4 regions of the Sphingobacterium sp. Lzh-3 genome follow, and region 4 is predicted to be linked to each of the others. Evidence: riboswitches for the same ligand, from Rfam matches in the RefSeq annotation. Region 4 holds a riboswitch; each other region holds the start of a gene.
The links. Region 4 has a riboswitch for S-adenosylmethionine ahead of ACLCDV_RS20180 (5-oxoprolinase). Riboswitches for the same ligand answer to the same signal wherever they lie in the genome.
Positions count from the first base shown of each region.

Region 1 (7,974 bases), 2.0 Mb from region 4:
ACTCGGCTTATTCACTTCTATAGCAGCCAGACTTAACCGCGTAGACTAAATTTATCAGTAGACCAATTCAGCACATAATTTATTTCTATTCACTAATTTACAAACAACAACAGCTATATTTAAACAAGTTGCTGTTAAACATTGTTAAAACAGCTTCAAAACACATTAGCATCTTTATATTTGTAACAATTTAAGAAAATGAGCTATCGAACCCTCATGAACACAAAAAATAACATCAGGGCTGAATACGCAAATAGTGAGCAAACTAAATGTTATAAACTTTGTGATACAATTAAAATACATTTATTAAATACCCTATTCGAATGAAGAAAAATAGCATTGTATTAATTATTGGACTAATGTCACTAGCCCTTATCGGTGTATTGGCCATGCAATTCTATTTTTTGAGAGATTCTTATCGTCAAAAATCCCAATTATTTGATGAGTCTGTCAATGCTGCGATTACCGCAGTTGCCGGAAAGCTTGAAAGACGGGAAGTTGTTGACTTTGCTAAAGTTCAACAGGAACGTAACATTGAAAAATCCAAGCAGGAACAAGCCAAACAACGTCTTTTGGCCGAGCAACTCGAAATACAGTATAGAGTTGAAGAATTAAAAAACAAACAACATGTTATTTTCTCAAACTTTAAAGAGCAAGAAGACCAATTACGTGCATTGTATCCAAATGTAATTGAAATCAAAAATTCTTTTTACGAAACATACATCAAAAGACCAGAGTACCAGAAATACATCAAATTTTCTGTTTCAAATGAGCTTACAGACGATAATCTAGTACAGGCTTTTATCATGTTAAATGCGTCAAAAGTAGATGATCAGGTGAATGGGAAAGATGACAGCACGCGGTTTGTTATCCCACTAATGGACCCATTGGTCAATCAACAGACAAAATTTAGGGTAGCCACGTTACCACCAAGAGAGAATGCAAAACTTGCAAAAACCATCTCTGATTTGGAAAAAAGGCTCGATGTGCTAAACAGAAAGAATTCTTGGTCCGGTTTCAACGTTTACGACTCCGTTGCTATGCTCGGTGGTAAAAAGGCAGATTACATCGAAGATGTTGCTATTGGAATGGAGCTAGCAAAGCGTCCGTTAAAGGATCGGTTGAATGTCATCATTGTCCAGGAACTGATCAAAGATGAGTTGGCTCAACGCGATATTAAAGCTCCTTTTAATATTGAAATATGGAGTACAAACAATATATTGCTAAATAATATCCTAAACGAGGCTGCTTTAAACAACCCTACTAATACAACGAAATACTCTACTGCTCTATTTAAAGGTGATATCGGTGCTGCACCAGGAAAATTAACAATCTACTTTCCCAATAAAAAGGCAATAATCGCAGATAATATGGGCTATCTGCTTCTGCCTATGCTTGCACTCCTATTCTTATTGGTGGGTTGTTTTGCATATACATTGATTATCATCTTCAGACAAAAGAAAGTTTCGGAAATGAAAACAGATTTCATCAACAACATGACGCACGAATTTAAAACACCTGTTGCGACCATCATGATTGCCAGTGAATCGCTGAAAGACCCCGACATCAATGCAGACCATAAACGTGTTCAAAAATTAGCCAATATCATCTATGACGAAAATGTTAGGCTAGGAAATCACATCGAACGTGTACTTGATCTAGCTCGACTGGAAAAGGAAACATTAAAGTTAGACCAGGTAGATGTGCAAATTAATGATCTTGTTTCAGCAGTTACCGACAGTATGCAGTTAAGGATGCAAAATATAGGCGGAAAATTTTCCGTAGATCTAGCGGCAACGAAAGATGTAGTTGTTGGTGACGAGCTGCATTTTTCAAATGTATTTTATAATCTACTGGATAATGCGATTAAGTACAACAAAGGAGATCTGCATGTGAATATACAATCAAAAAATGTCGGTGATACCATTGTCGTCACCATTGCCGACAACGGTATTGGGATGAGCCGGGATCACCTGCAAAAGATTTTCGACCAGTTCTACCGTATTCCAACAGGAAATGTTCATAATGTCAAAGGATTTGGTCTTGGCTTAAGTTATGTACAGGACATCCTGAGAAGGCTGAACGGAAAAATTACAGTTAAAAGTGAAAAAGATAAGGGCACGACCTTTGAAGTAATTTTGCCTATTAAAAAATAAAACGTTCCTTTTTTGTATATTTCCTCTTTAAAAAATTTCAAAGGTTGAGGAAAGCTGATTTATCAGCATCAAGGGACATTGGTGAAAATTAATATAATCATTATGCAAAAGATATTATTAGCAGAAGATGATCCTAATTTGGGGGATCTTTTAAAAGACTATCTCGAATTAAAGGGAAAATTTGACGTCACATTATGCACGGATGGAGATGAAGCGATTTCTCAATTCAAAAAAAATAACTACGACCTCTGTATTTTCGATGTCATGATGCCAAAAAAGGACGGATTTACAGTGGGGCGTGAAATCAGAAAAACAAACAATACAGTTCCTATTATCTTTGCCACAGCAAAGGGGATGATGGAAGATAAAACCGAAGCCTTCGAATTAGGGGGAGATGATTATATCACAAAACCTTTTCGAGTAGAGGAATTATTGCTCCGCATCAATGCTTTGCTGAAACGCAGTGTTCGAGACAAAGAAGAGGAAGTGGTTGCTGATAAATTTGAAATTGGCGATTATTTCTTTGATTATACAAGTCAGCAAATTTCTTACAAAGGACAGATGCAAAAACTATCCACTAAAGAAGCGGAACTACTACGCTTGCTTTGTTTAAAGAAAAATGATGTGCTGACCCGGGAAGAAGCTTTATTAAAAATATGGCATGATGACAACTACTTTACGGGTAGAAGTATGGATGTATTTCTCAGTAAACTTCGTAAATATCTAAAAGAAGATAGTAAAGTTGAAATTGTCAATGTACACGGAAAAGGTTACAAACTTTTGGTAAGCTAAAAGCATGGGGAATGAGAAACAGTCATTCCCCATTTTTTATGCTACACGGCGTATTGAAACAGGGCATACACTAAATCATGGATGAAAAGAAAAGAACAAAACAATTTTATCCTTAGTAGAATATAAAAAATTGACGCACTTTTATAAAAAATTTGCATTTCAAAAAGAAATGTTCTAACTTAGCGTCGCTTATAGAGAAAGGCAGAGGGAATAGACCCGATGAAGCCTTAGCAACCTGTCCCTTGACAAGGTGCTAAATTCTACCCTACTTGATATGGGAATGATAAGCCGAAGTCACCAAATTCTAGTGTGTCCTTCTCTCTCTAGCAAGAAATATAGTTGAAAAAGAAATATTAAAAACATTCATTATGTTATTGACTAACAATTTAGGTTACCCTCGTGTGGGCGCGTTCCGCGAATTGAAAAAAGCCAATGAGGCCTATTGGGCTAAAAAATCTTCTGTTGAGGAATTATTGGACACAGCAAAAAAAATTCGTGAAGGCAATTGGAAAACACAAAAAGATGCTGGAATAGATTTGATCCCTTCCAATGATTTCTCTTTTTACGATCAAGTATTGGATTTAACCCTTACTGTTGGTGCAATTCCTGCTCGTTACCATTCTTTATTGAATAAAGTAGACAACAATTACAGCTTAGATCTATATTTTGCCATGGCGCGTGGTTTCCAACAAGAAGGAATCGACGTGACGGCAATGGAAATGACCAAGTGGTTGGATACGAACTACCACTATATGGTGCCAGAATTCACAAAAGATCAAGAATTCAAATTGACGTCCGAAAAATTCTTAAATGAATATAACGAAGCAAAATCATTGGGCATCGATACTAAACCAGTTCTATTAGGTCCTATCACTTACCTTTTGATCGGTAAAGAAAAAGAAGCTGGCTTCGACCGCATCGATTTATTGGATAAACTTGTTCCAGTATATGAGCAAATATTAGCTAAACTATCTGAGGCCGGTGCGCAATATGTTCAGATTGACGAGCCTTTCTTAGCATTGGATTTAGATGCTAAAGTAAAAGCTTTATATCAACCTACTTTCGAAAAATTAGCTGCAGCAGCAAAAAATATCAAATTAATCGCGACGACTTACTTCGAAGCTTTAAAAGATAACGAAGATATCGCAGTTAACCTACCTATCCATGCTTTACATTTGGATTTGGTACGCGGTGAAAACCAATTGGATACGGTACTAGCTAAAGTTCCTGCTTCATTAACATTATCTTTGGGTATTGTAGAAGGCCGTAACATCTGGAAAAATGATTACGAAAAATCATTGGTTAAAATCAAACAAGCTGTTGATGCATTAGGAAAAGACCGTGTATGGGTAGCTCCTTCTTCATCATTGTTGCACGTTCCTTTTGACTTAGACAATGAACACAATGAGCAATCGCTACCAGCTGAAGTAAAAAACTGGTTAGCATTTGCTAAACAAAAATTAGCTGAGGTAAAAGACTTAGCCGTATTAGCAGAAGGTGAAGTTGATGCTGAAACAGCAAAACGCTTCGAAGCGAACAAAGCTGCAGCTGAAAGCCGTCGTACTTCTCCACTGATCCACAAACCTGAGGTTAAAACACGTACAAGCAATATCACTGATGACGATGCGAAACGTACTTCAGCATTTGCTGACCGTAAAGCAGCGCAACAAGCGAAGTTCAACTTGCCGGCATTCCCTACCACAACTATTGGTTCATTCCCACAAACGAAAGATGTTCGTAAATGGAGAGCAGACCTGAAAAAAGGTGCTATCACGCAGGCAGAGTACGATAAAGCAATCGCAGAAGAAACTGAAAACACAATCCGTCTTCAAGAGCAATTGGATATCGACGTATTAGTACATGGCGAATTCGAACGTAACGACATGGTTGAATACTTCGGTGAACAATTGGCTGGTTACGCTTTCACACAAAACGGCTGGGTACAATCTTACGGTTCACGTTGTGTAAAACCTCCGATTATCTATGGTGATGTATACCGTCCTGAAGATATGACTGTCCGTTGGTCTTCATACGCTCAATCATTGACTAACCGTCCGGTTAAAGGTATGTTGACTGGTCCGGTTACTATCTTACAATGGTCTTTCGTACGTAATGATCAACCGCGTTCAACAACCACTTACCAAATTGCATTGGCGATCTTGGATGAAGTACAAGCGTTGGAAAAAGCAGGTATCAAAATCATACAAATCGATGAACCAGCAATCCGCGAAGGATTACCGCTTCGTAAAGCTGATCAAAAAGATTACTTGAACTGGGCAGTACGTGCTTTCCGTGTTTCTTCATCAAATGTAGAAGACGATACACAGATTCACACACACATGTGTTACTCTGAGTTCAATAATGTCATCGAAGACATCGCTGCAATGGATGCTGACGTCATCACGATTGAGACTTCACGCTCTCAAATGAAATTGTTGAATGCTTTCGCTGGTGATTTCAAATATCCAAACGATATTGGTCCAGGTGTTTATGACATTCACTCACCTCGTGTTCCAAGCAAAGATGAGATGGTAGATCTATTGCGTAAAGCAAAAGCAGTAGTTCCAGCAGCACAACTTTGGGTTAACCCTGACTGTGGTTTAAAAACTCGTGCTTGGCCAGAAACCAAAGCGGCTTTAGAGTCGATGGTTGAGGCTGCGAAAATCTTAAGAGCAGAATAATTCTTAAACTATATTGATAAAGCCCTAGATGAAATTTCATCTAGGGCTTTTTTATTGGACCTTGGTTCGAAACAAAAACCGTCATCCGGATAATGTGAGCCTATTTTCGGGTGTTCTTCTTTTCTTTCTTGTTTTCCTTTTCTCTCCCGTTGTTAATTTCCTGTTTCCCCTTAATCCGATCTTCAATCGACTTCAGGCTTGACGAAAAATCAAGATCAACATTTTCAAGTTTTGCCATCTTTAACGCCTTCAATGCCTTTTTGTATTTTCTCAATTTTTCAAATAGAAGTGCTTTCTTGATCCATATCCCTGTCAAGGGCATCGCCGGAAGTGTCAAAGCAAATTTAATCGTCTTTTTTGCAGCTTCATACTCCCCCATATCAATCAGCGTCTGAATGAAATAAGGATATACTTCCAATGCCTGCACATTATGCACCAAAGCTTCCTGGAAATATCTTTTTGCCTGCTCATAATCCAATAGCTGTTCGGCATGAACTCTTCCCATCAAACACAGCGCCATTGTATTGGACTCATCATAAGACAGGGCATAGGATAAGGATTCCATGGTCTCCTCCAAATACATAGGATAGTTATCCAGTGCCTGAAGGACATATTTATTTACTGAATTCATAAAATTTTCTAAAACATAACATTCATATCCAGCTTTCACAATACCCTCGAAAGCAGCTGGATTTTTAAAACTCCATCATAAGCTAAGCATATTGGAACAGTGGGCCACCATTTAGAGCGCCAATTTTTAGCCAATATCAACGTAGATTACTTAACGTATTAAGAAAGAAGATTAGGAAAGGGCCGTATTCCGAAGAATATTCCCGAGAATCTTCTCTGTGGACGAAGCGGGATTTTCTAATATTGCAAACATATTCTTCCGTTTTTATTAATTACTCTGTTAAATTGCAAAGATTCAAAATATTTATCAAATCCCCAAAAACTTTTGATTATTAATCCGTTATATCTTACAGCACGATATTGGCATATTATTGTCGCATCAATTTCGCTGAAATTCAACGACTATTTCCCCATCTTTGGACTATGGAAAGTCAATCAGCTAATCAATTAATCAAACTATCAAGAAAACGTAAGGGACTAACGCAGCAGGAACTCGCCGATCAGGCGGGTGTATCGCTAAGAACAGTGCAACGCATCGAAAAAGGCACTGAAGAAATCAGTGGATTTAGTCTCAAACAGATCAGTCAAATCTTGGAAATACCTTTAGAACAACTCATTATGCCAAATGTAAATCAAATCAGTATCGACAACAATCAAACAGGAAGTATTAAAGCGCTATATTTAGCATCGCTCACCTTTCTGGTCAATCCATTATTAGGATTACTGGTCCCAGCGATTATGGGCTATACGAAGCAAAACAAAGATGCCTTATACAGTAAGCACCTAAAAAAAATAATTGTAATACATGCTGTTGGACTATTTTTTCTCGGAAGTTTCATAGGCTATATCATTATTGCAGATTTTTTTAAGATTTCGCTACCGTCTTTTTTAAGCGATATCTTTAATAGCGCCTACTTTTTACTCATCCCAGTATGCTATTACCTATTGATTCTAACCTTCACTATTTTTAATTATATCGCAATAAGGAAGGCCAAGCTCAGTTCAGCAAACTAGACCAATACTAAGGAATCTGTTGCGATTAAAATCACAGTGGTTTCTTTTGAACGATCAATACCCAATCATTCTCCAGCAACAGATAGCCTGTTTCATAAATAAAGTTATAGGTCTGGCCCTTGTTATTGGAAAAAGTATGTGTATGGAACTTAAAATCAAATCCCAACCGCTTTAACTTTTCCCGTTGTATCTTGACCATCCCCTCCCCACTCAACGCATCCAATAAAATGCGGCGGTTTTTTCGTAAGATATTATTCACATTGCGCACCATATTGGTCTGGTCGCTATTTAATTTGTTGTTATAGGCGTTCCGGCAAGCATCATCACAAAATCGCTTGTCAGAACGGCCATATACACCCTTGCCACATTCAAGGCAGACTTTCTCGACAGAACTCATAACGGAAGATTAAACGACAACAAACGGTTACAATCGACTATAGTCGAATACAAATGGTAAATAGACGACTATATTCTTTTCCCCGCCCCACCTTTGCTTAAGATCATTTGGCATCGATAGCCAATGACCGTCAACTAAAATAAGAATTATTAAAAACATTTAAAAATTAGACACATGAGCACATTACGTAACAAAGTACAATTGGTTGGGCACTTAGGAAACGATCCATTAATCAAAACAACTTCCACCGGCACAAATTATTCCATATTACGTCTCGCCACCAATGATCTTTTCAAGAACAAAG
Region 1 is NZ_CP177226.1:579,202-587,175, reverse strand. It holds gene ACLCDV_RS02300 (sensor histidine kinase) at 324-2,156, shown strand; gene ACLCDV_RS02295 (response regulator transcription factor) at 2,259-2,948, shown strand; SAM riboswitch class I at 3,135-3,238, shown strand; gene metE (5-methyltetrahydropteroyltriglutamate--homocysteine S-methyltransferase) at 3,317-5,629, shown strand; gene ACLCDV_RS02285 (hypothetical protein) at 5,730-6,260, opposite strand; gene ACLCDV_RS02280 (helix-turn-helix transcriptional regulator) at 6,683-7,273, shown strand; gene ACLCDV_RS02275 (hypothetical protein) at 7,305-7,670, opposite strand; gene ACLCDV_RS02270 (single-stranded DNA-binding protein) at 7,845-7,974, shown strand, end outside.
Region 1: linked by a shared signal. The riboswitch ahead of metE (5-methyltetrahydropteroyltriglutamate--homocysteine S-methyltransferase) and the one ahead of ACLCDV_RS20180 (5-oxoprolinase) in region 4 are both predicted to bind S-adenosylmethionine.

Region 2 (7,974 bases), 1.0 Mb from region 4:
TTTGTCTATACCAATATTAAAGACATCGTCTGGTTTGACATAGATCCCGTACGCATGGGAAGCAACAATACATACTTTAAATTTTGGGTCAAACCCACCGACATCAAGGGTGGGATCTGTCTCAGCAAAACCAAGTTCTTGCGCTTTCTTTAAAGCATCTGTATATTGCTGGTTTTCATTGAAAACTTTAGATAAAATATAGTTGGACGATCCATTAAAAATACCGCTGACAGAATGAAGTAATTCATTGTCATAGTACTCTTCTAAATTCCGTATAATGGGAATACTTCCGCAAACTGCACCTTCGTACAATAAACTGGTGCCATATTCATGTTGAATATCAACTAGCTCTTCCAAATGGCTGGCAATCATTTTTTTATTGGCAGATACCACATTTTTACCTGATTTCAAGGCACGAACAGTTAGTTGATAGGCTGCTTCGGCATCATCTATCAGTTCGACAACAGTATTAATGTCTGGGTCACCTAAAATTGTCTCCGCGTCGGTAGAAAATAGATCTGCTGGTAGCGAGCGTTTTTTATCACCGTTTTTAATGACAAATTTCTTGATCTCCAGATTAAGATTTTTAGTTTTGATGATATCGTAAAGACCTTGGCCTACAACACCAAACCCAAACATCCCTATTGTTAATTTATTACTCATATCTCTTCTTAAATTCTCTTATATGTATTTTATTCTCTTATACTAATTCGTTGATGTACACTTTTTGCTCCTGCAGAAAGCTGCTGATAATTTTAGTGAGTTTTTTTGTTTCGATCAAAAATCCATCGTGACCATAGGTAGATTCAATCTCCTGGTAGTGGGCATTGGGAATATGTTGAGCGATAAATTGTTGCTCTTGTGGAGGAAACAACAAATCTGTATTGACGCTCAGCACTAAAGTTGGGCAGTCGATGCTCGCTAAAGCGGATTCGATAGATCGTCTTCCACGACCCAAATTATGGCTGTCCATTGCTTTGGTTAGGAAGTAATAGCTGTACGCATTATAGCGTTTCACCAATTTTTCACCCTGATAGTTTTGATAGGAGGATGCTTTATAATGATCGAGTTTTTCTTTATCATCCTCCTTTTGTGTGTTGGCATACGTTGTATAGTTGCGGTAAGACAACAGTGCCATAGCGCGTGCAACTTTTAAACCCTTAGCTCCGCCATCGGGATGATTGGCGTAAAAGGTTCGATCAGTTGTAATGGCAAGACGTTGACTTTCATTGAATGCAATACCCCATGGTGAATGGACGGCATTTGTTCCAACGACGATTAGATGGTTGATGGCTATACTGTGCGATACGGCCCATTCCAATGCTTGTTGACCGCCCAATGAGCCCCCAATAAGGATCTCTATTTGTTTGATATCCAGGTGGTCTGCAAGAGATTGATGGGCTTTGACCAAATCCCTTACTGTAAATTCAGGAAAAGATAAGTAGTAAGGTTGTCCAGTAGCTGGGTTTATAGATAGCGGATTACTGCTATTATATGCTGATCCGATGACATTGGCGCAGATAATATAATAATCGTTTGAATCAAACAATTCACCTGTTCCAAAAAGACCTGACCACCAATCCAGTACATCCGCATTGGCCGTTAGTGCATGGCAAACCCAGATCACATTACTGCGATCTGCGTTGGGTTTGCCAAATGTTTCATAACTGATTTGTAAATCAGTAAGCTCTCTTCCATTTTCAAATACAAAAGGCTCCGGGTGCAGATAAATATGCTTACTCATTTTACGTTTACGTTTTAAGCCGAAAAAATCTGATTATTTAATTTTATCAAAAGCTTGTTGTAAATCAGCTTTGATGTCATCAATATGTTCTATTCCTACAGAAAGACGTAATAAACCTTTGAACACTCCAGCATTTGCCTGATCTTCATCACTCAATTGTTGGTGAGTAGTCGCTGCCGGATGGATAATCAATGACTTCGTATCACCAACATTGGCCAGGTGACTGATTAATTCTAAGCTGTCGATAAAGCTATTGGCCTTTTGTGCTGCGTCACCTTTGAGCTGAAAAGAAAGCACTGCTCCATAGCCATTTTTAAGGTATTTTTGTGCGTTAGCGAAACTCGGAGAGCTTTTTAAGCCCGGATAATTTACTTTTTCTACCTGTGGATGCGCCTCAAGCCATTTAGCTACCTCTAAAGTGTTGTCTACATGGCGTTGTACCCGCAAAGATAGGGTTTCAAGTCCTTGTAATAATAAGAATGAATTGAAAGGGGAGAGTGCTGGTCCGAAATCCCGAAGCCCTTCCACACGTGCCCGAATGGCAAATTGGATATTTCCAAACGGTCCGCCTTCACCGAAAACTTCGGAAAAAACTAAGCCATGATAGCCTTCAGATGGTTCGGAAAATTGCGGGTATTTTCCGTTGCCCCAATTATAGTTTCCGCCGTCGACGATGACACCGCCAATGCTTGTACCATGTCCACCGATCCATTTAGTAGCCGATTCAACCACCACATTTGCACCATACTCCAAAGGTTTAAATAAATAACCTCCAGCGCCAAAAGTATTATCGACGATTAACGGTAGGTCATATTTTTTCGCTACTGCAGCAATTTTCTCAAAGTCTGGAATATTGAAACTTGGGTTTCCAATTGTTTCAACATAGATGGCCTTTGTTTTATCATCAATGAGGGCTTCAATTTTATCTGCCTCGGCGTCCGTTGCAAATCGAGCTTCGATGCCCAGGCGTTTAAAAGAAACTTTAAACTGGTTGAATGTACCGCCGTATAAGTTGGATCCGGCAACAAAATTGTCACCACTTTCCAAGATATTATTTAATGCAATAAACTGTGCCGCCTGGCCAGATGCAACAGCAACAGCCGCGACTCCACCTTCCAGTGCCGCAATACGTTGTTCGAAAACATCCGTAGTAGGATTCATAATCCGTGTATAAATATTGCCGAACTGCTTTAATGCAAATAAGTTTGCGCCGTGTTCGGCATTTTCAAATACAAAAGATGTTGTTTGATATATAGGAACTGCTCTAGATCCCGTAGTAGGGTCAGCGACTTGGCCAGCGTGAACCTGAAGAGTTTCGAATTTTAAATTTTTGTTTGAAGACATAATATATCAGATTTTAAGGGTTCAAAAAGAAATTGCTAAGTAAAAAGAGAAGCATACACACCTCCTTGAAGGGTCTGTTAAATCTTTATCCAAGAAAAAGGAAATGATTTTTAACAAGCGTGGAAGTGCATATGCATACGCATTCGCATCAATACAGTGGTATGATGGCTTACACTTTCGCTTATCGTGCGGCTCACTTGTGTTGAACCTGAATTTTTAATGGACTTCAGTAGTTTAATAATCATTGTCTTATGTTATTTATATGCTCCAAAACGATATTGTTTTGGACAGGAATTGGCACCTTTTCAAACAAATTGAAGGTTGCCAGTGGGTCATTGAGCCAGTCTCTCGCCACTTCTTTATAAATCAAGACCTACTGATTAAGGGAGGTGTTGATTAGAATCTTCTTTCGAAGACGATACAAATATAAATTCTTTTTTTATTAAAGCAAAAGAAAAGCTATTTTTTAGTTAAAGGAATTTTGAATAACATACCGATCGGATCACATATTGTCCCATGAAACTAGATAAGTAACTGCCAATCGGGTATTATGATTTCTTTAAGTTGATCCGTTCTGCAATTTGATTTAAATCTGTTAAAAGAGGTTTAAGTGCATCAATTCTACTATGGATATCATACGTCAGGTGGTGATTCGTCTTTTTGTTTAACGATAGCGAAAGACCCACCAAATGGGAGTTGACCTGATAAGAGAGTGCCTGAAAATGGTGGATATGTGACCAATCCATCCATTTATGCTCGGGTTCTTTTTTCATTTCATTGATAGCGTCCGAAAACAGGGCCATGGCAGTCTGTGCTTTTTTGCGAGCCAGTCGTATATCAAAGGAACTTTGTCTTTCGTCCGACAGACGGTTATTGATGATCTGGAAATAATGTTCGTTGTAAAGAGATACCTCTTTTGCCAGCTGAACCATGCCAGTGCTCTGGCGTACAGGTATCAAGAAATAACCTGCTATAGCCAAGAATGCTCCAATAAGTGTAAAAAGCATTCGGCTGCCTAAAATGAGATTGATATTGCCTTCAAACAAATTGAGCGCAATCACAATTCCCAAGGTAATAAAGATGACACTGACCATGTAATTAGATCGATTGAATAAAAAGAATCCGAAAAGACCTAATGCAGCTATGGTAAGAAGAGCCGGGAGAAAATGAATAGCAATTAAGCAGAATATGCCAACTATTATACCCGAGAATGTGCCTACAATACGCTCTATATTACGCTTTTTTGTCATTGAAAATGCTGGTCTGGCAACAATAGCGATCGTCAATAAGATCCAATAGGTATATTTAAAATCCAGAAACAAAATACCGATCAATGCGCCTGTTCCAAAAAGAAGAGCCATCCGAACGGCAAATCGAAAAAGCGGGTTATTCAGATGGAGTTTACTTTTTAGATCAGCGAGATTGCGCAAAGGTCGATTGATAAATTGTTGGTACTCACTGCTGTCAATCTTATCCTGGATTTCCTGATTTTGATAAAAAGCCACCTGAATTCGGTTGAGTACATCAATAATTGCTTCGATGTTGCTTATGATCGAACATAATATACTTTTTGCTTGACAGGCCTGCTCTTCTTGAATTTCTTTTAAATCCTGTAAGAGGGCATTAATTTTAAAGTTATTATGATATAATTGATGTGCATACCGAAACCTCTTGTTAGGTTGTGAAAAGCTATCAATTTCTAAAGCTAATAATTTGATTGTTTGACGAATTAAAGGGAGGCTGCCCGTATCTGCAAGGTTTTTGCGAATCGCATCATAGTCGTGATCGAGTGCAATAATTAACTCATGGAGGTCAATTAACCCATAAACTTGACTGAGCCAATAATTGCTTTTATGCCACTGTTGACTTATGATTTTTTTTTCTCGAAAAAGAAGGGACCTGATTTGTTCCTGTTGTTCGCTGATCTGGCCATGAATTTTGCCTACGCGACTGTACGTTATATTCAAAGGAATATCGGGATCGTAAGACTGGGATCGTATCAATAGAAATTGGGACAATCCATGAAAACCATTGGCCATCGCATGTTTTAGCGAGCGATAAGGTTGTATATAGGCCTGTAAAAGGCTAAAAAAGTAATATATAATGGATCCTGTTGTAATCTGTAAACTAACAGCAAAGGGCTGTTGTGGGGCCATTCCGATCACAAAACTCATGAGAATCAATGTCATGTTTCCAATTGCAGCATAACGAGCTCCAAAAATACCGTATAACGTACAGATAAAACCCGCCGCCGCTAGCAATATCACCAAGGGCCAATGATATGGAAATACAATCGCTGTAAACAATGAGGCAACAAAGAAGGTGGGGATGCAGACAAGAGCCGAAGAAAGTTTATCTTTTCTGTTTCCAGGAGGATCTGTGAGTGTTGTTAACAACGATCCGACACCGATTCCAATTGCCGTGCTCGCTTGCGCTCCCAATAAGTAGAGAGCTAAACTTGGGATGATACTGATGAAAACATTACGTAAAGCGTCTCCAGAATGCTCGCCTTGCATAAATCGTATCATTAGGATATAAATACGGTAGAGTCTTTTCTTCAAGGATACAGTGTTCATCAATCAGTTTGCTAATTTTCTGTGCAAAAATACAAATATTATGCTTAATATTTTTTGTATACAATTTATCTGTTTTGATTTTTGTTTATTTTTTGAATTTTTATTTTGATTCGATGTGCTTCTCTTGCGCTGTGCTTTTTGGAGATTCAAGATTAGCTGGGATAATTTACCGGCTTTAACATCGATCAGTGAGGGATATGGTTTACCGATGTTATTGGGTTGTCTACCGAGTAAATTGGACGATCGATCTATTTCTACTGGTCTACGTGTAATGAATACACGAGGTTTGTTGTCATTATTATGAAGTTGACTATCTAATCGATAGCCTAAAGAAATTACATTATGAAACCACAAAAAATTAATTTGCTCTTATTTTCACTTGTTTTATTCCTGTTTTCTATGGGTAGGACTGTCTCTGCACAATCTGACGGAGGGAGATTACGTACAGTCGTTGTTGGACAAGATAATCAGCCTATTGCGGCTGCAAATATTTCACTGTTTCGTAAGCCCAATGATATCTTGTTAAAAGGAACATTATCCAACGAAAATGGAGAAATTATGTTGTCTGCGATACCGGAAGGGAAATACAGCCTACAGGTGTCCACGGTGGGTTACGCTATTTATCGTTCAGGGGAAATGGCGCTGAGTGCGGGCGATCTCAAGGTGCTGGATACGATTCGTTTACAGATGGAGACTAAAGTGCTGAGTGAGGCACAGGTGGTCGGAAAGAAACCATTGATTGAGAGTCATCTCGATAAAGTTGTCCTCAATGTGGAAAACAGTATTTTGGCGACAGGGAATAACGCATTGGAACTCTTGCAAAAGGTTCCAGGGGTAACTTTAGACAACAAAAAGATCAATTTGCGTGGAAAAAGTAATGTGATTATCATGATTGATGGTAAGCCGACCTATCTTTCTGCGGATGAAGTATCGCGATTATTGGAAAATACGGCTTCAAATGCAATAGCGTCAATCGAGGTGCTCACCAATCCACCCGCAAAATACGATGCGGCTGGGAATGCAGGGATTATTAATATTAAGACAAAGAAGAATACGCAATTTGGAAGTAATGTTAGTTTAAACCTCAATTTAGGGCAGGGTAAATATACAAAGGCGGATGGTGGTTTTCTAATAAACCATCGCAACAATTGGGTGAACTTATTCTCTTCCTATAACTACGCAAATACCTTAGGCTTTAATGATTTAGATATCGATAGGGCTGTAGATACCAAAAATGGAACGACTTTTTTCAATTCGGATTCTTATTCGAAATTCCGCTATCGAGGCCATAATTTCAAATTTGCGGCAGATTTTAACCTGGGAAAACAGGAGATCATTGGATTTGTGGTTAACGGTAACGTAAGTAATGGACATTCAACACGCGAGGGAAGTAATCTGATCGCCTCTCAAAAAGGTAAGCTTGATTCGATTGTATTAGGAAGCAATTTGTCAGATTTTAAATACCATTACCTCACTTATAATCTTAACTACAAAAAGACATTTGATACTTTAGGGACTGAATTGACCGTTAACGGGGATTATTCATATTCGAAAAATAATGACAATAGCACCGTTGGAAACCGTTTTCTGGACGCAAATTGGGAGGAATTTAAATCACCGAATATTTTCCGAAATGATATGCTTTCTAAGACAAACATATTAGTTTTTAAAACTGATTTTGTGCATCCTTTTAATAAAACGACGAAACTTGAGGCGGGCTTAAAATATAGCCGCGTAAAAACAGATAATAATTTGTTGTATGAAGATCAGGATCAGCAAGGCGAGTTTGTGCAAAATAATGGTCAAAGTAATCAGTTTTTGTATAATGAAAATATAGCTGCAGCTTATTTCAGCCTAAATAAATCGTTCGGAAAGTTTTCCGTACAAACTGGACTGCGTGTTGAAAATACGAGCTCCATGGGAAATTCGGTGACGCTAGGGCAACAAACAAAACGGACCTATACCGATTTTTTTCCATCCATATTTGTACAGCAACAGATTAATGATAATCACAAGCTTGGAGCGAGTTATAGCAGACGTATTGACCGCCCTGATTATGGGTCATTGAATCCCTTTGTGTATTATTTGGATCAATACACGTATCAGTATGGCAACCCTTATTTAAATCCACAATATACTAATTCGTATGAAGTAAATTATACTTTTAAAGAACGCTATTTATTGAGTTTGGGCTACAAGAGGACCAACGATGCCATCACTCAGGTCATAGAAAGCAATTCGGAGACCAAAGCTATTGCACAGACAGACCGAAACCTGGCTTATTTTGATTATTACAACATGAATGTCAAT
Region 2 is NZ_CP177226.1:3,781,790-3,789,763, reverse strand. It holds gene ACLCDV_RS15990 (homoserine dehydrogenase) at 1-663, opposite strand, end outside; gene ACLCDV_RS15985 (homoserine O-acetyltransferase family protein) at 701-1,744, opposite strand; gene ACLCDV_RS15980 (O-acetylhomoserine aminocarboxypropyltransferase/cysteine synthase family protein) at 1,778-3,088, opposite strand; SAM riboswitch class I at 3,344-3,456, opposite strand; gene ACLCDV_RS15975 (FUSC family membrane protein) at 3,637-5,664, opposite strand; gene ACLCDV_RS15970 (TonB-dependent receptor domain-containing protein) at 6,007-7,974, shown strand, end outside.
Region 2: linked by a shared signal. The riboswitch ahead of ACLCDV_RS15980 (O-acetylhomoserine aminocarboxypropyltransferase/cysteine synthase family protein) and the one ahead of ACLCDV_RS20180 (5-oxoprolinase) in region 4 are both predicted to bind S-adenosylmethionine.

Region 3 (7,974 bases), 990 kb from region 4:
TTGAAAATTAAAAAAGAACTTAAAATTATCCGAGAACTGTGGTTGCTGCCCCTCCTTCAAATTGAGGTAACTCCTATAATAAGCCTGATGGGCTCCATCTTGACTATATATGCGGGGAAAGAAAGTTTCCTTATCAAACGTATACTTATCGACCTGACTAAAAGGAATATAACCAGACTCATCTTTGCGATAAGCGGTTTTACGCTCCACATCAACGGCTTGCGAATCATAATAGGGTCCTTTGAATAAAGGTTCGCGGGCATATTGCTCCCGGCCCAGATAACCCAAAAAAGAAAACACATTGTCCGGCGCATTATTGTTTAACGAGGGATTCGCTTTTCCACGGATCAAAACCATGGTATAGGAACTATACCCAAATAGAATAAAACAAAAGACCAGCAACCCGGTATGCAGTGTGTATTGCCGCTTTTTATAAGAATAATATAGGCCATAAATGAGAAAGCTCCCCAACAGCAGACACAAAAACAAGATGCCTGAGCCAAAACCTAAACCTAGTGAGTTTACAAATAAAAGGTCCACTTTCGCTGCTAAACCGACCAACCATTGAATAATTCCCCACAATACGGCTCCCAAGATCAACACTCCTAACAAGAAAGCTTTTATTGTACCTTTCGCACTGATCTGTCCTGCTCTCCTGAAATAGACAACCATCGCTATAGCCGGAATTGCCAACAGATTTAATAAGTGCACTCCGATCGAAAGGCCCATAACAAAAGCAATAAAAACCAGCCAACGATCGCTACCTTCCTCATCTGCACGGACTTCCCACTTTAAAATTGCCCAAAAAACAATTGCTGTACACAATGAAGACATCGCATATACCTCGGATTCAACAGCCGAATACCAGAATGAATCACTGAAACAGAAAGCCATTGCACCAACTAAACCCGCTGCAAAAATTTGGGAATAATTCGATAATTGAACGTTCTCTTGCCTGTTGAGTATCTTTTTGGCAATTGCTGTTATCGTCCAGAATAAAAATGTAACAGTAAGCCCACTGCAGATTGCGGATCCAATATTCATCCAATAGGCGATTTTACCTGCATTACCCAAAGCTAGGTTGGAAAATATATTCTGAATAAGAAGAAATAATGGTGCTCCCGGCTGGTGTGCCACTTCCAGCTTGTAGGCACAGGCAATAAATTCACCACAATCCCACCAACTTACCGTCTTTTCAACGGTGGCGATATAGACACATGTAGCAATTAGTCCGCAAGCAAAGCCGAGTAGAGAATTTAATCTAGTGTACGTCATAAGGTCAATTTGGTCTATTGTTAAAATCTTTTTTAGCACTTTTAAGTTAAAAAGTTATCCTGATTCCAATAAGTTAATTAACACTATTTAACACAAGTATCTGACTATAAACAGGCTATTAAACCCTGAAAATAGCGATCGACCTAAACCACACGATCGAAATTCTGAACATATTTTAGGCTTTCACAACGAATACTGCCATAAAAAAAGGAGCTTATCAGCTCCCTTTTCGTATTACTTTTATGAGTTAGGCTAGTTTTTCAACAATCTTCTTTGTTGGACCAGGATTACTCATCGTATAGAAATGTAAAACCGGAGCGCCAAATTTAATCAGCTCCTGACATTGTTGCACCAACCACTCTTCACCTACTTGTCTGACGTCGGCATTCGTTTTACATGCTGAAACAGCATCGCTCAGTTCCTCTGGAATATCTAAATGGAATATCCTTGGTAGGGTAACCAACTGTTTTTTCGTTGTCAGTGGTTTTAATCCCGGAATAATAGGCACATGGATTCCATTGTCCCTACATTTTGTTACAAACTCTTTGTATTTTTCAACATTAAAGAACATCTGAGTCACAATAAACTCTGCTCCCATATCGACTTTTTGTTTCAGATATTTAAAATCAGTATTGAAATTTGGCGATTCAAAATGCTTTTCGGGATAGCCCGCTACTCCGATGCAAAAATCAGTCTTTTCCGATGTGATAATGTCTTCATGCAGATACTTTCCTTTATTCATATCCGTTACCTGTTCAAGTAGGTCTGTTGCAAAAGCATGTCCACCATCGGTCGGTATAAAATCGGCGTCGCCCTTACGTGCATCTCCCCGCAATACCAAGACGTTATCTATCCCCAGGAAGTTCAAATCGATCAATGCATTTTCAGTTTCCTCTTTTGTAAAACCACCACATATCAAATGGGGCACCGCATCTACTTTATATTTATTCATGATTGCAGCACATATCGCCACTGTCCCAGGACGTTTACGATAGGAAACGCGTTCCAGTAATCCACTCGCATGCTCTTTATAGATATAATCTTCCCGATGGTAGGTTACGTCGATAAAAGGAGGTTTAAACTCCATCAGTTCATCCATGGTTTTAAAAATACTTTGGATGCCCTGCCCTTTCGCCGGTGGCAATAGCTCAAAAGAAAACAATGTTTTTCCTTTGGCATTCTGGATATGATCGATAATCTTCATTAAAAAACTGTTTTTAGTTTGGTTGGCTTACATCGAAACGCACACGTCGAGGAATCGTTTATCTACATGTAACTTATCTTTCCCACATGGAGTAGGGTAGAATTTAGCACCTTGAACAAGACAGGTTGCTAAGGCTTCAACGGGTCTAGTCCCTCGGCCTTTCTCTATAAGCGTTGCTAATATCGTTTTAAAAAATCAAACGACAAAAATATTTTTTCGAAAAGGCAAAAATAGTGGCAAAAAGACTGCAATAAGTACGGCTTCGGATTTATTCCCAAGCAATAATAGAAATTTACGCTCCAACAAAAGTAAAAGACTTAAAAAAACAGATAAAATTAACGACCGAGGATCATTGACAGCGAAGAGATTGCCTACGTCACTACAGGATCGGCTAAAGATTCGTTGCCAGGGAATTTCGTAAATTTTTGAGATAAAATGTGATCAGTAAGAGTCCGGTAACATGGTACTCTTCTTTCGATCCATATTTAAAACCATCAAATAAATATTGATAGGCAACTAATGCATTTTGTTCATTGTAAAACAATTCCTTCCAGGATTCAGGAACATCTTCCCACTTCTTTAGCACAATGCCATTCTCAGCATAAATAATTGGTGATTCAACACCATCCAATCGATAATCGTGATGTGTGCCAGAACTTGATATGTGCTGGAAATAAGCGATAGAATAATCTACAAAATTCAGTGTCCGGGTCTTTATCTCCTTTTCACTTTCTGATTTTACAGGGGCATTTCGCCATAGATTCACCTGGCTATCAAATTTGCTCGGGGTCTCCCGGATAGGAGTTTTATCTAGCGCAAAGTTGATATAAAGTCTTTCGCTAGTGGGTACATGCGCTGAGCTAAACTGTGAAAAATCACCTCTCAGCTGAACAAAATCGCCTTTTACCTTAACAATATCTAAGGCGAGGCTACCCTTTTTCTCATCATTCAATTCTAATCGATCGCCGTTGAATCTATACTTGCCGAAGAGTAAGATATCATCGATCGCCATCACAAACTTATCTTTATCCTGGAGTGAGAGAAAGGACCGGTATAGCATAGGATCATTACCATAGGCATCTGCCTCCACATTTTGGGGTGATTCTCTTTTTACTTTATGATACTCCTCATTTGAATAGCCCAGTATCATTTGGTAATTGCCTTCAGGAAAGTCCTTTTTCTTCCCAAAGAAAGCACAAGAAGACAACGAGAATATAAATAGCAGTAGTAATAACGGTTTCAAAATCAATCAATAATTATGGCCAGTAATAATATACAGACCAAGATAAGAAATTACTGCAATAGTTTGTATACTGCTATTTATTTGAATAAGCCTGGCGATATGCTTATTCTTTATAAAGATCCACTAAGCCTTCTGGCAATTCAACTTCAATGATCTCCTCTTCGCCATCGATTCCTAAGATCAAATCATCAGACAACGGGAACATCAGTTCTTTACCGTCCATATTTACCGAAGCGACAAACTGTTGTGGAAATTCCTGGACGTCTGTTATTTGCCCCAGTTCACCATGGTTTTCATCAATCACTAAAAAACCGATTAAATCAGTATATCTAAAATCGTCTGGATCACGCTCGGGCATCTTATCATTGGAAAGATATAGCTTTTTACGTACAAGTACTTGAGCCTTATCGATATGATCCACATCCTCAAATGTCACATAGGCTGTACTATTTTTTTGAAATTTAATGGTATCAACAAAATAAGGAACAAGTTTTTTGTTCACTTCCACAAAGACAACATCGATATTCAAACTCTCGTATTCCTCGAATTCAAAAAATAGTTGTACTTCTCCTTTAAGACCTCTTGTTTTACTGATGTAACCAATGTAAAAGCTTTGATCAATAGTCATATATTTCGTATTTAGCGATTAGCTGTGAGACATGATTTGGCAAACCATTAGCCTATTGGCTGTTTCAAAAAAAGCCGGCTCAAGATTGAGTCGGCTTTCTCGAATACTTTATGAAAGAATTAACCTTCAGTTTCTTCTGATGCAGGAGCTTCAGTCTCTTCAGCAGCAGTTTCTTCCGCTACAGGAGCATTTTTAGCAGCTACAGCAGCAGCTTTTTCTTCTTTTTTCTTAGCTTCAGCCACTAAAGCAGCTTTTTTAGCTTCAGCTTTAGTTTGAGCTAAACCATCTTTTTTACCAGAGATTCTAGCTTCTTGAGCGTCAGTCCAAGCTGTAAATTTAGCTTCAGCAGCAGCTTCATCAAAAGCACCTTTTTTCACACCACCTTGCAAGTGTTTTTTGTAAAGAACACCTTTATAAGAAAGGATAGCGCGAGCAGTGTCAGTTGGTTGAGCACCTTTATTCATCCAATCCAAAGCTTTTTCAAAATCCAAAACGATAGTTGCTGGATTTGTGTTTGGGTTGTAAGAACCAATACGTTCGATGAATTTACCGTCACGTGGAGCGCGAGAATCCGCTACGACTACGTGGTAAAAAGGACGTCCTTTTTTACCGTGTCTTTGCAATCTGATTTTAGTTGCCATTTTTTAATTTTATTTTATGTATTCAACATATCCCCCGAGCTTCATACTAGAGGGGATGCAAAGATAGTTATTTTTTTTTAATCATCATTATAATTTAATAAAACTTCACTGAAAACGACAGGGTTAGCTCTTGTCAACAAGCTCTTTCAAGCGCAATACCTACCCTTGAGACCTTCGTCTTTTCTTGCTTCCATAAAGCATTTAATAAAACTTCACTGAAAACGATAGGGTTAGCTCTTTTCAACAAGCTCTTTCAAGCGCAATACCTACCCTTGAGACCTTCGTCTTTTCTTGCTTCCATAAAGCATTTAATAAAACTTCACTGAAAACGATAGGGTTAGCTCTTTTCAACAAGCTCTTTCAAGCGCAATACCTACCCTTGAGACCTTCGTCTTTTCTTGCTTCCATAAAGCAGCTACAACAAACTTTTCAAAAATCAAGGCACAAAAAACTCCTTTATTTAAAAGGGCATCTTTACCAAATGTAAACAGGATGAACCGTTTGTGTACAATAGCTTCGAAATAGTCAGCGACATTTTTGCCAATTCACTTTTTACTTTCTACCTTCATTCTATGAAATCTGTTGCGCCATTAAAAATACTAAAAGCTTCAGCCGGTTCGGGAAAAACCTTTAGCTTAACTTTACACTATCTCACACTCCTACTCTCCAACGAGAATAGCTATAAGGAGATTTTGGCGGTGACATTCACCAATAAGGCAACCGCCGAGATGAAGGAACGTATCCTCTCGGTACTCCATGGCTTGGCAACAGGCAATCGTAGCCCTAAAATTGAAGATTTCAGAAAGCTTTTACTTCAGCAGCAACCAGATTGGAATCCGCATCTGGTACAAGAGAAAGCTTTTCGGGTGTATCGACGTATCCTACATGACTACAGTCATTTTACCATAAGTACAATTGATGGTTTTTCCCAAAAAGTTATTCGTGCATTCACGTATGAACTCAATCTTGATGCTGCTTATAAGATTGAAATGAATGTCAACAAAGTGAAAAATGACCTAACGGTCATGCTTAATCAATTGCTGGATGAACGCCCCGACCTACTGGATTGGATTATCGCTTATGCGGAAAAGAAAATAGCAAAAAATGAAAATTGGAACTACCGCCAACAATTAATGGGTTTGGCAAGTCTTATTTTCTCTGAAAATTTTCAGGAATTTGATGGTTACATCAATTCGGCCAATCCAAAGGAGGTTTTTAATCTCCTCAATCAGGAAGTTGAACAGAAGATAAACTCCTTCACGGAAGCACTCTCGCTGACGATTGAAGCCTTTAGTGAAACGTTCAAGAATTTTAACATCTCCGAAAGTGATCTGAAAGGTAAATCGCGTAATAAAATAATCTCCGCTAGCAAAACCAATAAAAAAACGGAAAAGCTGAGCGCTTCCGAAATTGCCAAGGTACTGGAAAAATATCTCCAGTTGATCGACAATGAAGATGCTTTTACAGATAGTGACAAAAATATACGGCATGATCTTATCGCCGCCCTCAGCCCCATTCTGGCATCGTTCCAAAAGCTACACGATAATCTATCGGCTTACATTGCTTATCAAGCGGTACAAAGTAATCTCTATTACCTGCGCCTCCTCAAGGAAATGAGCGACTTACTGACGCAATGGCGGCGGGACAATGGCGCTCAATTAATTTCCGACTCGCAGATTTTATTAAACAAACTCGGATTGGATGAAAATAGCGATCCAACATTTATCTGGGAGAAGATCGGCAATCGTTTTAACTACTTTTTGTTTGACGAATTTCAGGATACCTCGCGTATTCAGTGGAAAAATTATAGTCCACTACTGATCAATGCATTGGCAGACGCCAAAGGCACAATCAGCGAGCACCTGATCGTTGGGGACGTCAAACAGAGTATTTATCGTTGGCGAAATGGGGATTGGCGCATACTCCTGCAGCAGGTAGAACAACAGGTTGGTCATACCTTTCACTTAGACGAGGATAGCAAAACCACCTTTATCGAAAACGGAAGCCTCGACACCAATTTTAGAAGTCTTCCAAATATCATCCATTTAAACAATTACCTCTTTAGCAGTATTCCCCAACATCTGCAACAGGTACTGAATGAAAAAGTATTCGAAAGCCTTGATGAAGAAGGTAAACAGTGGTGGATTTCTACTGGCAATGACACTATGCTGGTCAAAGCTTATGAAAACAGCCAACAGGAAGTACCTGAACATAAAAAAGGGAAACATGACCAATTAGGATCTATCGAAATCTCCTACATTCCTGTCACTGATGGACGCTACAGAAGAAATCAGGTTATTGAAGAGTCGCTACTCCAACTATGTCAAAAAATAGGCGACTGGCTCGGTAAGGGCCGCTATCAGGCACGGCAGATCGGTATTTTGGTACGGAGTAATGTACAGGCTAAATTGGTCATCCAAAAGCTCATGGACTTCAAAAAAGAGCAGCAACTTACATTTGAAGTGATATCCGGTGATGCATTAACCTTGGCGAGCAATGATGCGGTACTATTAATGATCGAAACGTTGAAGGCTTTAGTCTATAATTCGGACAAACATACCATCCATAAAGCAAAGATGGTCTATCTCTACCAGCATATTCAAAATAAGACAATCGATCAAAATGCATGGTTAAAATTTGCCAGCAATGACATCCGCGCACTTAAAGATTATCTCCCTGAGGCGCTGATTGACTCCTGGGAAATGGCGCAGAAACAGCCTTTAGTTCATTTAATTGAAAAACTCATTGAAATCTACGGTTTCACAACCACAGACAATATCCACCTCCCTTACCTCCTGGCGTTCAAAGATATGATCTCAGCTTTCTCCACCAATGGCGAACGTGGCATTATTCAGTTCCTGGAGTTTTGGGAAGAAGATGGCAACCGGGCGGTGCTCCCTTCCAACGGAGAAATTGATGCAATCGAGGTCACAACAATCCACAAATCAAAAGGTCTAGCTTATGACGTGGTGATGATTCCATT
Region 3 is NZ_CP177226.1:5,768,190-5,776,163, forward strand. It holds gene ACLCDV_RS24155 (DUF2723 domain-containing protein) at 1-1,275, opposite strand, end outside; gene metF (methylenetetrahydrofolate reductase [NAD(P)H]) at 1,523-2,479, opposite strand; SAM riboswitch class I at 2,550-2,652, opposite strand; gene ACLCDV_RS24165 (hypothetical protein) at 2,871-3,722, opposite strand; gene rimM (ribosome maturation factor RimM) at 3,826-4,350, opposite strand; gene ACLCDV_RS24175 (30S ribosomal protein S16) at 4,470-4,991, opposite strand; gene ACLCDV_RS24180 (UvrD-helicase domain-containing protein) at 5,564-7,974, shown strand, end outside.
Region 3: linked by a shared signal. The riboswitch ahead of metF (methylenetetrahydrofolate reductase [NAD(P)H]) and the one ahead of ACLCDV_RS20180 (5-oxoprolinase) in region 4 are both predicted to bind S-adenosylmethionine.

Region 4 (7,974 bases):
ACCAATAAACTTCTTGTCCATACACCATTAAATAGCCAAAACTGACGATCACAAGGCTATAGAAAATACAGCTTGCCCAGTCTAACGAAAACAAAGGGTAAGGGCGTATATGCCTTATAGAGCGCATCGACAGCATAATCAACAATAAACCGGGTACAAATGATAAGGCAGCGTATAGATAGAGCTGATCAAAATTGAATGAATCGATAAATTCAGCCGTGACGAAAGTATTAAATGGGGAGCTGCAGAGTAACATGCCGAAAAAGACAGCATAACTTACTTCCTTAGCCCGATCGCTTTTCAACCGTGAGAATATCATGGAGATCGATAAGTTTACGGCAGAAGCAAACAACATCCCTTGGAAAAAGCGCAGGCCATATACCCAGCTGATATCGGTGATTCTGTACATCAAAAAGCAATTCAAGAGCTGGAGAAGATTAAAAATAATGTAGTACTGCTTGATGGGAAAGTATAAAAAAAAGCGTCGTTCTAAAACGTAGAATCCAACAAAACCAGCATAAAACAAAATGATCAGGAACTGGACATCACTGGGTTGGGCGCCGTAAAATCCAGCGGTGACATTTGTATTTGCACCGGGCAGGAAAAATAAGACCATACTCGGCATCAAGCTGCTAAACAGGATAAGCTTGATCAACCACTCCGGCACCCATTCTTTGAAAATTCCTTTCACTAGTTCTGATTTTTTGATACCAACACATTCACATTCATTCCTGAAAGAAGCTGTTGGGCTCCCCTTTGCTTATCCAGCTCAATGCGCACAGGTACGCGTTGTACAATCTTCACAAAGTTGCCCGTTGCATTATCTGGCGGCAAAAGGGAGAATGCAGAACCCGTAGCCGGGGAGATGGAAATAATTTTCCCATAGAATTTTTGATCCGGATACGCATCAGCAACCACCTCAACCCTATTGCCAAGATGCAAATAACGCAGTTGTGTTTCCTTAAAATTAGCCGTTACCCAGGTTGGGGTTTCTCTATTGACGATAAAGCCCAAAACTTCGCCAGCACTTATCATTTGACCTTTTTCAATTGTGCGTTTGCCAATCTGCCCATCGTAAGGTGCGCGAATAACGGTATACCCAACATCAAGCCTTTTACGGCCGACAGCTGCCGTCAAACGAACACGTTCGGCATCCACCACACCTTTTTTCATATCCACATCATGCACGCGTTCTTGTGACGCCTGTAATTTATGCTTTAACGAAGCCAGCTCACTCTTATACACATCCAACGTCGCTTTTACATCCTCCAGTTGCTGTGCCGTTGCAGACTTTTCCTGAAACAAATAATTATAGCGATCATACTCCAACTGTTGCTTGGTTACCCGAGCCTCCCCGGCAGCAATTGAGGTCCGTAAAGACTCATGTTCCGCCTGGAGAATTTCCTTTTGACTATGAAGAACATTGATCTCTGCAGCTTCCTTATTCACAGATGCCGCTACCTGATCAGCCTCATATTTATATTCCTTATTATCTATAAGCAACAAGGTATCACCCCGTTTAACCAATTGATGATCGTGATAATGCACAGAAACCACATATCCGCCCACCCGAGAAACAATGGGATTGATATACTGTGTTACCTGTGCATCATTTGTATAGGTATACCGCAAGCGCATCCATAATGCTTGAGCGCCCCATAACAGCAAGGCCAACAAGACAATTCCAGCCAACCAGTTGGTGATTCGAGTGAGTTGTGCCTCCACAACTGTTCTTCGTGATTTAGGTTTCATTAGATAGTACCCTTCAAAAATTCGATAAAATAATAATGTTTCTGTAGCGCAATATGTGCGGTTTCAAGATCAAAAAGTGTTTTTAGGTATTGCATATCAGCATCTAAGAGATCTGTAATCAAAGCCGATGATTTAAAATACCTGTTTTTTATAATTCGTGCATTTTCCTGCGCCAAAGCCTTATTGTTTTGACAGACGTCCTGCTGCTTAATAGCCAATTGATAATCCAACAGGGCCTGTAATAGTTGATTTTCCAGAATCTCCTCTTCATGATGGTGTTTTACCTCTTGTCGATCCAAGGCGATCTGTGCTCCGCGCACCACGTTTTTATTGAGATAAATTGCCGAGATCGGTATGGTTAATTTGAGCCCTGTGATACTCAGATTATACCAGCTGGGGTTATAGGGATACAAGAAAACCTGTGGATTGGCAAAAGTGAATGTACTGGTCAAGCCCAACTCAGGAAGATAATTTGATCGCGCCTGTTTGACCGACAACTTTTTCATAACCACTTCCTGTTCGGATTTTAGGAGGGAAAAAGCATGGCTTCGCGCTTCGGCAACAAGCGCTTCATAGCTGGGGTTTTCCACCTGAAACTGCTCGGGCAGGGGCACAATCTCCGCAGTAATACCACCAATTAGCTGCAGCTTCTGATTTGCAGCCTGAATATCATGACCGATCTGCACGAGCAACAGTTCCCGCTTCGAAAGCTCCAACGAAATACGCAAGACGTCACTGTGCAATACAACACCCGCCTTATACAGATGCTCAATCTCCTTGAGCTGTGCCCGTTGATCAGCAATATCCTGCTCGATTAAAGATCGGTTACTATACGACAGTTCCAAATCCAAAAAAAGATTGCAAACCTCCAATTTCGTCTGCGCCGCGGCATTCTTCCAATCGATTCTAGCCAGCTCATTTTCCAATTTTTTGGACTCAATTTTCATCAGGTCCCGATGCCCGTTGTAGAGGTTCAGATAAAAATCCAGGCCGCTATCGTACAAGTAATGAATGATATCATGCTGGGCGGGTTTATTTAAAAGCCCCTGATCATACACAGGCATATTACTCGCATAACTAGCAGAAGCTCGGGCGGAAATCTTGGGCAGCAACTCCATGCGTTGCTGCTGTACCGCCACCTCAGTTTCTTTGAGCTGCAAATAAGACTGCTCAATGTATTTACTGTTCTGTAGTGCTTTGTCGATCATGTCTTTCAGGGACATGCGCAAAGAATCGAGGGCGAAGGTGTCCGAAATAGCGCATACTAACAATCCTATGGTTAGTATGCCTTTTGCCCAATAGGGAGGAAAAAAGTTCACGTGTGCTATGTAATTTTTTTGCGTTGCAAACTTAGACACTTATTGGAACTTGGATTTCTTCACAAACGCCAATATGTTATGGAAAAAAGACATTTTTTCATCAATTCAATCAAAAAGACCAATATCTGCCAAGAAGATCTTACCATATCCTTTTTTAAAGCACAAAAAAAAGCCTCTCAAACGTTGATTTGAAAGGCCTTTCCGGATGGTATAAAACCAAACTATCCGTATAAGGAATCTTCTATTGCATTCCACAACTGTATTCTCTTTTGTAGCGCAACTTTACTAATCTCCTTCATTTCCGTCCATTTAACCTCATCGTCCTTCGCGAGATCTGTGATCATCTGCATCGCCAAAGGTCCATGCTCATCGCCGTCCAGATCAATATGACGTTGAAAATAATAGATAAAGCTGTCCAGATTGGCTGTAGGGAAATTTGTTTTAATTTCTTCCAAAATAGAGGTAAACATTCCCGGGATAAGATCTTCGCGTCCAAATGTAAATGCTGCAGCTATTTTATGCACTTCGCCCTCAGCAATCACTTCGAATGTAAAATTCAAAAAGTCCTTGATCCGCTTGTCCAATGTGGTCGTTGCAATGACATCGAATATGTTGCTCGATTTTTTGGCGTGAGCAATAAATTTATTGACCAGATGAAGATCGGCACCCATAGCATCCATGGCATCCAGATACATCTCAAAGTGGCTCAAACGACGACCATCAATGTATTCATCCGATTCCTCAGCCAATACAATTTCGTTGATTAGATAGCGTGTTGATGGATGCTCACTCGCAAACCAAGGTAAAGTCGTACAGGTCAATTTAATCTGTAAAGCTTTTAGTAAAGACATAAAATCCCATACAGCGTACACATGCCCTTCTGTAAAAGAACGTAGATTCTTGATCGTTTTGATCTTACGATACAAGGGGTGTTGCAATAATACCTCGCGTTCGGTAGCAATGTATTCGTTAATTTCCGCAATTCTATTCATGGCGCAAAAGTATTGTCTTATCTCTATTTTTAAAAGTATTTTCGATGAGATTACAGTAACATGATAAATTTTTCGCCCAGCTATCCGCTTCATAACCAAATCACAGCCAACAATGCGCCTCGCTTTTGACCGCCCTATTCCTGTTGCTAAAGTTCATTTACCCTTAAAAACAAAAATATTTTTTATTATAAAAAATAATCTACTATATTTGTAGAGTATTCAGAATTGCATGATGCAATACCAACCGAGTGCAGGCACCGCGGTGGTAAATTAATACGGGTTTCGACCAAAATAAACGTCACAGAACGATTATTTTCCCCAACAAGATCTGGATACAGTTTATGGTTTAATCTTTTAAATTTTTAAATTGTATGGCTACTACAACAAATCTTTACCAACACTTACTGGAAAAATTCAGTTATTACTCAACAGATGAACTGATCCAGCTCAACAATGACACCATTTTGGGACAAGGCTGGGGTTCAGCCAAGGCAACCTTTAGAACAGCTTTGATCAGTACGTTCTCCAAAAGAGGACTGGATCTTTCCAACATCATTTCCAAGGAAGACGGTTTTACCTCGGTGAAGCATGTCCCTGTACGCTTGGAACAGAATGTCCTGATTCCTTTACAATAATCTTTATCGGCAAAAAAAAGCGCGCATCGAAAGGACTTCGTGCGCGCTGCTGTGGTTGGTTTAGTAAATTGCCGATTTAAAAGAAGGCAATAATCTTATTATTTATAGTTTGGATTCTGAATTAACACACCTGCGCTTTTCTCAATTTCTGTTTGTGGTAATGGCCAGCGGTAAAATTTGTCTTCAAAATGATAGGGCACTTTACTGTCTTTGACCGCATTGAGTACTTCGCCTGCGATATGCCAACGAATCAAGTCGTAATGCCGCAGTCCTTCGAAAGCAAGTTCAACCCTTCTTTCGTGGCGGATACGATCGCGCATTTTTTCCTTGGTATAACCGGCAGGGAACCCGGGCATCTGAACGCGGCTCCTCAATGTATTCATAGCATCGTAAACCGATTGATCTGGTCCGGCGATTTCATTTTGTGCTTCGGCATACATCAATAACACCTCTCCAAACCGCAGTACAACAGCATCCTGTTGGCTCAATGTTGAAAAGCCAAAAGGTAAGTTGGCCGGATCCAAAAATTTCAGCACCCCATAACCTGTAGGCCGCGGATTGGACGGTGTATGGATCTTACCGCCGCCAAAGTCGGGATGATCCACGAAAATTGTTTTGCTCAAGCGCGGATCCCTATCTTTGAAGGGATTGGCTCGGTCAGTCAAAGGTGATTCACCATAAGGCAGACCATCTTTGCATTCATAGGTATCCACGAGGTTTTGCAACGGTGAAGCTGCTATCCAATCGCCGAGGTACATGTCCCAGGGGGCTGTATTATTCGGTGCCAGAAAATTGACCGAAAAGATAATCTCAGTATTATTCTTCTGTGTTGCATCGCGAAAGACATTTTCAAAAGCCGTACTCAGGGTATACTCTTTCATGACATCGGTGCATAAATCTTTTACCTCTTTCAGAATTGCTAAATCGGGCACCCCTTTGTCACCATAAGCCGCAAACAGTAAAACCCGTGCTTTCAAGGCTTTTGCAGAACTTGCGGTCGCATGCCCCCCATTGTTGAAATAAGGTTTAGCCGCTAAGTTGGCGATCCCGAAATCCAGATCGGCCCGAATCTGTTTTAGAATATTCTCCGCAGTTTCCTTTGGCTGACGTTGATTCTCCAAACTGAGGGGAGTCAGTACAAGTGGCACTTCACCATAGATACTGTACAATTGGAAATACACAAAAGCACGAATAAAGCGGGCTTCGGCTTCCATATTTTTTTTCTCCCCATCGTTCATATCGGCGCCATTGTAGCCATGAAGCTTTTCGATCAGGCGATTGGCACGTCCTATACCTACATAAGCATCGTTATAAATACCGGTTTCGTAGCCCCCGGTGGTCGGATTTAAGTTCCCACCGACGATTTCATTGACGCTACCCGAATTGAACTGATTGTAGCCATTGTCGGTCAGACAATCCCGGAAAGGCATCCCAAAAGAAAAGGCTTCACTCTGCAACGAGGCATATACACCGGCCAAAGCATTATCAAAATCCGATTTTTTGCTAAAATAATTGTCCGAAGCAATCTGATCCAAAGGGTTGAGGTCCAAGGCACTGTTACAGGAAGCTAAAAATAGGCCGGATAGCATCAACGCTGTTATAAATTTCTTTTTCATAGCACTTAAAAGTTAACTTGTACACCAAATGAATAAATCTTGTTTTGTGGATACTGTACCAGATCACCATTTCCATAGCGTTCAGGGTCCAAGCCCTTAAATTTGGTCGCAGTAAGCAGGTTATCACCCGAAAAATAAACCCTTAGGCGGTCAATTTTATATTTTTTCAAGAGCCCTTCAGGTAAAGTGTATCCGAACACAAGATTTTTCAACCTGAAGTATGAGGCATCCTGAATAAAATAGCTGGAAGCACGGCTGAATTTCTCCGGAGCACTCCAACCCCAATAAATACGGGGCATCGTTGTCGAAGGATTTTCAGGAGTCCAACGGTCTAACCAGTCTTTTGTCGGCGGGCTACCCTGTACAAATGGGGTTACACCCCAGCCCGAAACATAGGATTTGACGCCATATACCCCTTGTAATAGGGCCGAAAAGTCAAAACCTTTAAAACTAGCACTTAGATTAAAACTATAGTTCAGCTTTGGATCCACACCGGCTATCATTGTTCTGTCGTTGGCATCTATTTTTCCGTCCCCATTGACGTCCCGATACTTCAGATCGCCGGGCAGTGTATTATCATTAAACTGCTTAGGCGAACCTGTTACTTCTGCTTCTGACTGGAATATGCCAATGACTTCGTAGGTATAAAAGCTGTCCATTGCATAGCCATTTTTTTTGATCGTATAGCCTCCGATTTCAGGTTCTCCAAATTTGACCAGCTTGTTTTTGAAACGATCGAGGTTTGCCCCTAGCTGATAGCGTAAACCTTCCAATGCGCCCGTGGTAAGCTGATTGCGATAGGTAATTCCTAATTCAACACCTTTATTTTCAACGATACCGTCATTGATATTTGGGGCGCCCAATCCTACGATTGCCGTGATCTGCGAAGGGCGTAAGATGTCGGTTGTCCGTTTCTTATACCAATCGAAAGTAATATCCAAATTTTTGAACAGGCTTAAATCTACCCCAACATCTGTCATGGTTGTTGTTTCCCATTTGATCAGTGGGTTGGTCAGTCTTTGCTGTGCCACCCCCGATTGCAGACTATTGTTATCAAATGAATAATTACCTGTAAGTCCCAATACAGGCTGGTATGGATAATTTAAGGAATAGCCATTCACATCCACCACATTCTGGTTTCCAAGTTGCCCCCAAGATCCACGGATCTTCAAATTATCCAACCAACCGGAAGCGAATTCCTTGACAAACGATTCTTCCGATACACGCCAGCCTGCAGAGAAAGAAGGAAAGGCTGCCCAACGGTTTTTACCGTAAAACTTGGAACTACCGTCGTAACGCATATTGGCTTCCAAGAGGTATTTCCCTTGATAATCATAGTTCAACCGGCCGAAATACGAGATCAGCGCCCATTGGTTGGCGGTTCCGTTTGCCCGTTGAATATCCGATCCCCCCGCATTTAATTCTGTTAGTGTATCGTCGACAAAATTCTGTCTGAAGCCCTGAAGGTAGGTATACTTACTTTTTTCAATGCTATATCCGGCCTGCGCTTTGAGGTGGTGTGCGCCAAACGCGCGATCATAGTTCAGGTAAGTAAATAAATTGGTGTATATTGTTTGTTGATCCTGATCCGTAAGGCCCTTTCCAAGATCCAATGTTGTTCCGAGCGTGCCCGTATGGTAATAATATTCATCCAACGTTG
Region 4 is NZ_CP177226.1:4,780,543-4,788,516, forward strand. It holds gene ACLCDV_RS20160 (hypothetical protein) at 1-691, opposite strand, end outside; gene ACLCDV_RS20165 (HlyD family secretion protein) at 691-1,752, opposite strand; gene ACLCDV_RS20170 (TolC family protein) at 1,752-3,071, opposite strand; gene ACLCDV_RS20175 (DUF3050 domain-containing protein) at 3,293-4,063, opposite strand; SAM-I-IV-variant riboswitch at 4,274-4,367, shown strand; gene ACLCDV_RS20180 (5-oxoprolinase) at 4,435-4,698, shown strand; gene ACLCDV_RS20185 (RagB/SusD family nutrient uptake outer membrane protein) at 4,797-6,314, opposite strand; gene ACLCDV_RS20190 (SusC/RagA family TonB-linked outer membrane protein) at 6,320-7,974, opposite strand, start outside.